DNA from 2 places in the Fructobacillus evanidus genome. Region 2 is predicted to be linked to the other one. Evidence: predicted binding sites of a transcription regulator. Region 2 holds the regulator's gene; the other holds the start of a gene.
The links. The regulator Rex, encoded in region 2, represses fermentation and respiration genes when NADH is low (regulators of the CRP and FNR family bind a similar motif). The targets are predictions, from matches to a motif close to TTGTGAANTANTTCACAA.
Positions count from the first base shown of each region.

Region 1: AABI08_RS02865 (2,3-butanediol dehydrogenase) is a predicted target of Rex. The motif match lies at 1,531-1,548, and genes of this name have one in related genera.

Region 1 covers NZ_CAUZLM010000003.1:106,342-109,759, forward strand. The annotation lists gene AABI08_RS02860 (2,3-butanediol dehydrogenase) at 310-1,362, shown strand; gene AABI08_RS02865 (2,3-butanediol dehydrogenase) at 1,590-2,642, shown strand; gene AABI08_RS02870 (CopY/TcrY family copper transport repressor) at 2,811-3,320, shown strand; gene AABI08_RS02875 (cupredoxin domain-containing protein) at 3,287-3,418, shown strand, end outside.
Region 2 covers NZ_CAUZLM010000004.1:46,530-49,947, reverse strand. The annotation lists gene AABI08_RS03800 (GNAT family N-acetyltransferase) at 1-110, shown strand, start outside; gene tsaD (tRNA (adenosine(37)-N6)-threonylcarbamoyltransferase complex transferase subunit TsaD) at 107-1,141, shown strand; gene AABI08_RS03790 (redox-sensing transcriptional repressor Rex) at 1,235-1,882, shown strand; gene AABI08_RS03785 (lipid II:glycine glycyltransferase FemX) at 1,887-2,927, shown strand; gene AABI08_RS03780 (Cof-type HAD-IIB family hydrolase) at 2,993-3,418, shown strand, end outside.

The DNA of each region.
Region 1 (3,418 bases), on a different contig from region 2:
AAATAAAATAGCAATCAATAAAGTCTTCTTCAATCTAAATTAATTGCTTATTTTGGTAAAAATACTCGATAAATGCTTAAAATCAAGATGATTATTTGTTGTCCGATTTCATTAAAAAGACCATGATGGTTCGGTGTTCTGTTGTACTTGTTAATGTTGATTTAACGAAACGTGACTTTGGTTGATATTTAGAAAACGGTCAGCGTCAAAGTAATGACAAATGTCCAAATTCCTGCTATGATGTAACTACATTGGAATATTATTGCAACATTGATGCGATGAGTTCGCTGATTTTTACAGGAGTTTTACATGAAGGCAGCTGTTTGGCATGGAGCCAAAGACATCAGAATCGAAGAAGTGGACCTTAAACCACTTGCCAACGACGAAGTGACGATTAAGGTAGCCTATGCGGGTATTTGTGGCAGTGACCTTCATGAATATCAAGAAGGACCGGTCTTAATCCCAACGACCTTCCCTGATCCGCTGACAAATGAAGAGGCGCCAATCGTCCTCGGCCATGAATTTTCGGGAGTTGTTGAAGCTGTTGGACCTGATGTCTACGATTTTCAGGTGGGTGATCACGTGGCGGTCAATCCTGCAATTACCAAGCGAGAATCTCCGGACGACGTCGATGTTTATGATGGTTATAGCTTTATTGGGCTGAGCAAGGACGGTGGGTTAGCACCCTATGCGAACGTGTCAGTTCAAAATCTTTATCATTTGCCACAGAATTTTTCATTAAAAGCGGCTGCTATAATGGAACCAGCAGCGGTGGCCGTACAAGCGGTAAAAGAGGCTGGTTTGGACTTCGGCCAAACGGTCGTGATTTTCGGTGCAGGTCCAATCGGTGCAATGCTGGCAGAGGTTGCCCGTACGGCAGGTGCTTCGAGAATTGTTGTTGTTGACCTTTCAGAAGTCCGCCTGCAAAAGGCCCGCGAAATGGGGGCGACGGATACGATTAATGCGAGCCAGGTTATTGATGTTGAGCAAAGTATCGCCCAAATTTTACCAAACGGAGCGGATGCCTCCTTTGAGGTGGCAGGGGTTCAGGAAACCTTTGACCAAGCAATTGCTGTGACGAAGCCGCGGGGCTTTGTTGTCGTTGTCTCGATTTTCCCACAGCCAATCCGTTTGGATATTCGACAGCTGATGAATGCCGGCGTGCGGCTTGCTACTTCGATTGCTTATTCACGTCAAACTTTCCAACAAACGGTTGATTTAGTCACCAGTGGGCAACTCAAGGTTGAACCGCTGATTACGTCTGAAATTCGTCTAAATGACTTTTTCAAGAAAGGATTATTGCCTCTAATGGATGATCCTTCTGAAGAAAAAATTTTGGTGAACTTGGCCAAAAGTAAATAAATGGTGAGGAAAAGCTTTCAGAGATGGGAGTTTTTTTTGTTGGTTCCAAGAAGAAGGATGATACTTAGAATTAGGTTACTATCTTCACATTTATTTGCTCGATAATAAACAAATTTAGCGTTGAAAACGATTTTTTTCTTTAAATCAGTGCTATAATGTACTTGTATCATGATATATAATTCACAATATCCGGTTGATATCGACCGGTCAATGAAAAGAGGTCAATCATGAAAGCAGCTATTTGGCATGGTAAAAAGGATGTGCGGGTTGAGGAAACTGATTTGCCGGAACCTAAAGAAAATGAGGTTCGGGTCAAGGTAGCCTATGCGGGTATTTGTGGCAGTGACCTTCATGAATATCTAGAAGGGCCAGTCTTTATTCCGACAGAATTTCCTGATCCCTTAACTGGTGGGCAAGCACCTATCACAATGGGGCACGAGTTCTCTGGTCAAATTGATCAGGTTGGTACAAATGTTCACAACTTTAAAATTGGCGACCATGTGTCTGTCAATCCGACGATTACTAAAGGTGAGCTACCCGATAATGTGGATGTGTACGATGGGTATAGCTTTATTGGGCTGAGCACGGATGGCGGTTTTGCTAGTTACGTCAATGTCCCGGTTGAAAACTTGTATCCGCTACCAAAGGATTTTTCTTTGAAATTAGCAGCGGTGATTGAGCCGACTGCGGTTGCTGTGCAAGCGATTAAGGAAGCCCATCTTACCTTTGGACAAACCGTGGTGATTTTTGGTGCGGGTCCAATTGGCGCAATGGTTACAGCGGCTGCGAAGGCGGCCGGTGCAACCAAGATTGTCGTTGTTGATTTGTCGGCTGTTCGGTTGCAAAAGGCACTTGCAATGGGGGCTACGGATATCATTAATCCAAGTGAAGTCAGCGATGTCTTGGCAGCAGTCCATCAGATACTGCCGGAGGGGGCAGACACAAGTTTTGAGATTGCTGGTGTGCAAGCCACTTTTGATCAGGCCATCAAAACGACAAAAGCGCGTGGTTATATGGTCGTGGTTTCAATCTATGCCCTTGCCATCCAATTTAATCCAATGGCGTTAACGAATAGTGGCGTCAACTTAACTTCGACGATTGCTTATTCACGGCAAACTTTTCAGCAGACGGTGGACTTAGTGACAAGTGGGCAAATCAATGTGGCGCCGATTATTACGAGCGAGATTAAGTTAGATGATATTATCACGGATGGTTTTGATGTGTTGACAACGGACCAATCGCAGGCAAAGATTTTAATTAACTTAACGCAGGAAAAATAAGGCCCGAATGGGCGATTAATCAATGATTAATCAGAAACATTTCCAAATTTGGGAATGTTTTTTTATTTTACTGTTTACAAATGTAAACCATCAGGTTATACTAACTTTGTTGTTTACAAATGTAAACACGTTTTGTTTTGATGAACGGAGGGCAGGATTATCATTAACATCACTGATACCGAACAGGCGGTTATGCGGATTATTTGGACGAAGAAACGGGCAACGGGTCGTGAAATTGTTGAAGAAGCCCAGTTATCGCATGACTGGTCAGCCTCAACGATTAAAACGTTAATTCGACGTTTAACGGATAAGGAAATGATTGCAGTCGACAAATCAGAAAAAGTCTTTACCTACGTACCAGTTGTGGCTGAAAATGAGGCAACCGACTATAACGCTAACCGGTTCTTTGATTCCGTTTGTGATGCCTATAAGGGGACGCTCTTAACGGCACTCATCAAAGACGAACCATTAAGCAAAACGGATATTCAAAATATCCGAGCGATTCTTGATGAACGCGAAGCCAGTGCGCCTGACCAGGTCGCTTGTCATTGCCTTCATGAAGATGATGATTCTTGCGCAATGGTCCCATCATTAAGACAAAAAATTGACGAACTGGCAAGCAGTGCTCGCAAAGGGAGTATTTTATGGATAAAATTTTGGTTATGGCGGCTGGTCTAGCGGCGATTGCATTCATTATTTGGTGGTTCTTTGGTCAACATAAGGTTGAGAGTGCAGCGGCGACTCTTGATGACCAGGAGCAGACTATCGATATTCAA
Region 2 (3,418 bases):
ATGTTTCTGCCCGGCGGCTGTATGAAAAGTTTGGCTTTGAAATTTATGCCCGGCGTGATGGTTATTACCATGATGGTCAAACAGCCATCCTAATGGAGAAGAATTTATGACAACTTTAATTGCCTTTGAATCAAGTGCTGACGAGACCTCAGTGGCCGTTGTTAAGGACGGCAAAACCGTCTTGAGCAATGCGGTGGCGACCCAGATTAATTCACACCAACGTTTTGGTGGCATCGTGCCCGAGGTTGCTTCCCGCCACCACCTTGAATGGATTACGAAAACCTTAGACATCGCTTTAGAAGATGCTCAGGTTCAACCAGAAGACCTTGACGGTGTGGCCGTGACCTACGGACCAGGATTGGTTGGCTCCCTGTTAGTCGGCTTAATGGGGGCGAAAACCTTTGCGATGGCCCACAATCTGCCGTTGATTCCAGTCAATCACTTGGCTGGTCACATTGCGGCCGCTAATTTTAACCGGCCAATTGTTTTTCCGGCTTTGGCATTGATGGTTTCCGGCGGCCATACGGAATTGGTCTTGATGAAGGAGCCCAATGATTTTCACATCTTGGGTGAAACCTTTGATGATGCCGCCGGTGAGTCCTATGATAAGGTCGGCCGGTTGCTGAACTTGCCATACCCAGCCGGGAAGGCAATCGATGAATTGGCCCATCAGGGGCAAGTTACCATCGACTTTCCACAGGCGATGGCCAAAGAGGCTGGCTATGACTTTTCCTTTTCTGGTTTAAAATCAGCGGTCATCAACCAGGTCCACAACGCCGAGCAGCGTGGTGAAACCATCAAGGAAGAGGACCTCGCGGCTTCTTTCCAGGCTGCGGTGATTAAGGCCCTAGTCGGTCGGACAAAACGGGCCTTGACTGATTTTCCAGTGAAGTCGCTCGTGTTAGCTGGTGGCGTCGCTGCCAACAGCGGTTTGCGTGCGGCATTAACTGATTTAATGGCCGATTTTCCAAACATTGACTTTATCCCAGTGCCCAAGCAGTATACCGGTGATAACGCAGCCATGATTGGCGCAGCGGGCTATTGGAACTACCAAGACAAGATTTTTGCCGATCTTGATTTGAACACAAATCCTGGCCTTGATTTTCCATTAGCAGACCTTAAACAGCAGGACAATGAATAAAAATATTTGTGAAAAATGAGCGAATAGATAGGAAAACCCACAATCTATGCTATAATAAATATAATTTAGTTCACAAAGTGAAATGGAGACGCCATGGACGAGCAAGCAAAGATTCCACGAGCAACCGCTAAGCGGTTGCCCATCTACTACCGTTATTTAACGTTTTTAAATGATGCCGGCACCAACCGGATTTCTTCTGCTGAATTGGCTGAAGCAACCAAGTTTGATGCGGCAACGATTCGCCGTGATTTTTCATATTTTGGCGCTTTAGGCAAGCGTGGCTATGGGTACGATGTTGAGGCCTTGCTAGAATTTTTTGCCAAGGTTTTGGACCAAAACTCATTGATTAACGTGGCTTTGATTGGGGTTGGCCATTTGGGCCAGGCTCTTTTGAACTTCAACTTTCACCAATCATCAAATATGCGGATTGCCGCTGCCTTTGATATTAATGAAAACCGGGGCAAGATTTTGTCCGGGGTGCCAATTTATGACATGAGTGAATTGGAAGAACAAATCAAGGCTCAACGGATTAACATCGCCATCTTGACGGTGCCACAAGGCGTTGCCCAAGAAATTACAGATACTTTGGTAGCTGCTGGGGTTAAAGGGATTATGAACTTTACGCCATTGCGGGTTTCTGTACCAAAGGGCGTTCGAGTCCAAAACGTTGATTTGACCAATGAACTCCAAACGTTGGTTTACTTTATTCAGAACTACGCCTCAATCACGACGGGAAAGTAAGGATATGACGGTCTTAGATTTAACACAGCCAAGTCAGGTTCAAAGGTACCAAGACTTTGTCAAGACAGCGGCCAAGGGACAAGTTACCCAGGACCCACTCTGGGGTGACTTGAAGGCCAATTGGGGCCACTTATACCTCTACCATGAAAATCAGGGCGGCGACATTGATGCCGCAATGGCGGTCTTGACTGTTGAAGCCGTGCCTGGAAAATTGTTGGCATATTGCCCAAAGGGACCCGTTGCTGACGTGACCAACGTCGCCCTGGTCAAGGAATTAGTTCAAGAAGCATTGGCTAATTTGCCAGAAAACGTCTTTTTGGTTCGAATGGATCCGGAAGTGCTCTACAATCAAGACTTGGATCAGGCCTATCAAGATGCTGGTTTTGTGACCCGGAATGTTAAAATCGAGAATATGCATGGCAACATTCAACCACGTAAAAACGTGGTTTTGTTCTATGATGGTCGAGGTGAAGGGGCACAACCAATCACTGATGAAGCCAGTTTGATGAAACACTTCAAAAGCGATTATCGGAACCAAATCCGTCGTGCCATCAAGGATGGGGTCACCGTTACCTCAGGTCGTAGTAAGGAAGACATCGAGGCCTTCTTTAAGACTTACACGATGATGGCGAAGGCTCAGGGGATTACCCGCCGGCCAATCGAATACTTCTACCGCATGCAAGAACTCTGGGCTGATTCTGATTTGTTCCGGGTTTTCTTGGCACATTATGATGGTCAAGTGATTGCAGCTGGAATTGGCTTTGGTTACGGGGAAAAGATTTGGTATATGTATGCCGGATCAAACCGTGAATTTGCCAAGCACTATGGTCCCTATCTTGTGCAGTGGGAAATGTTGAAGTGGGGGCTTTCCTTAGGGAAGGTTGCTTATGATTTCGGTGGTGTTGGCGAATTTGACCATACTGACGGACTTTATAAGTTTAAGCACGGCTTTGCCTACCACGACCCACAGGTTGCCTATATTGGGGAACTGGATTGGGTTGTTGACCAGGCAGCCTATCAGAAATACTTAGAACAATTTGCCTAGCCGATGATGGTAGCCACTAGTTGTGTGAACTAGTCGACTAGCAAGCAAGACAAGAAAGGCATCCAATGACCATTAAAATGATTGCATCCGATATGGATGGTACGTTTTTATCCGGTGAAGATAGTTACGATCAAGAACACTTTGCCCGGGTTTTGTCACAATTAAAGGAAAAAGGCGTGCGCTTTGTCGCGGCCTCCGGTCGACAAGTGGCCAATTTAAAGGAGCTTTTTGAGCCGATGGCCGCTTACGGTTTGTTGGACCAAATTGATTTTGTCGGTTCCAATGGATCGGTAGTCACGACACCGGGACAGGAGTTATATGCGGTTTATTTGACACCAGAACAGATTCGCAAGGTGATTGATTGGAATGCCTTGAATCCGCAATCAGCCGACAATGTGATTGTTTTGGCTGGTGTCAATGGCACCTATATTTCCAATCACGTCAGCCAAGAATTTAAGGAAATGCTGTCGATGTTTTATCCGAATGTCGTT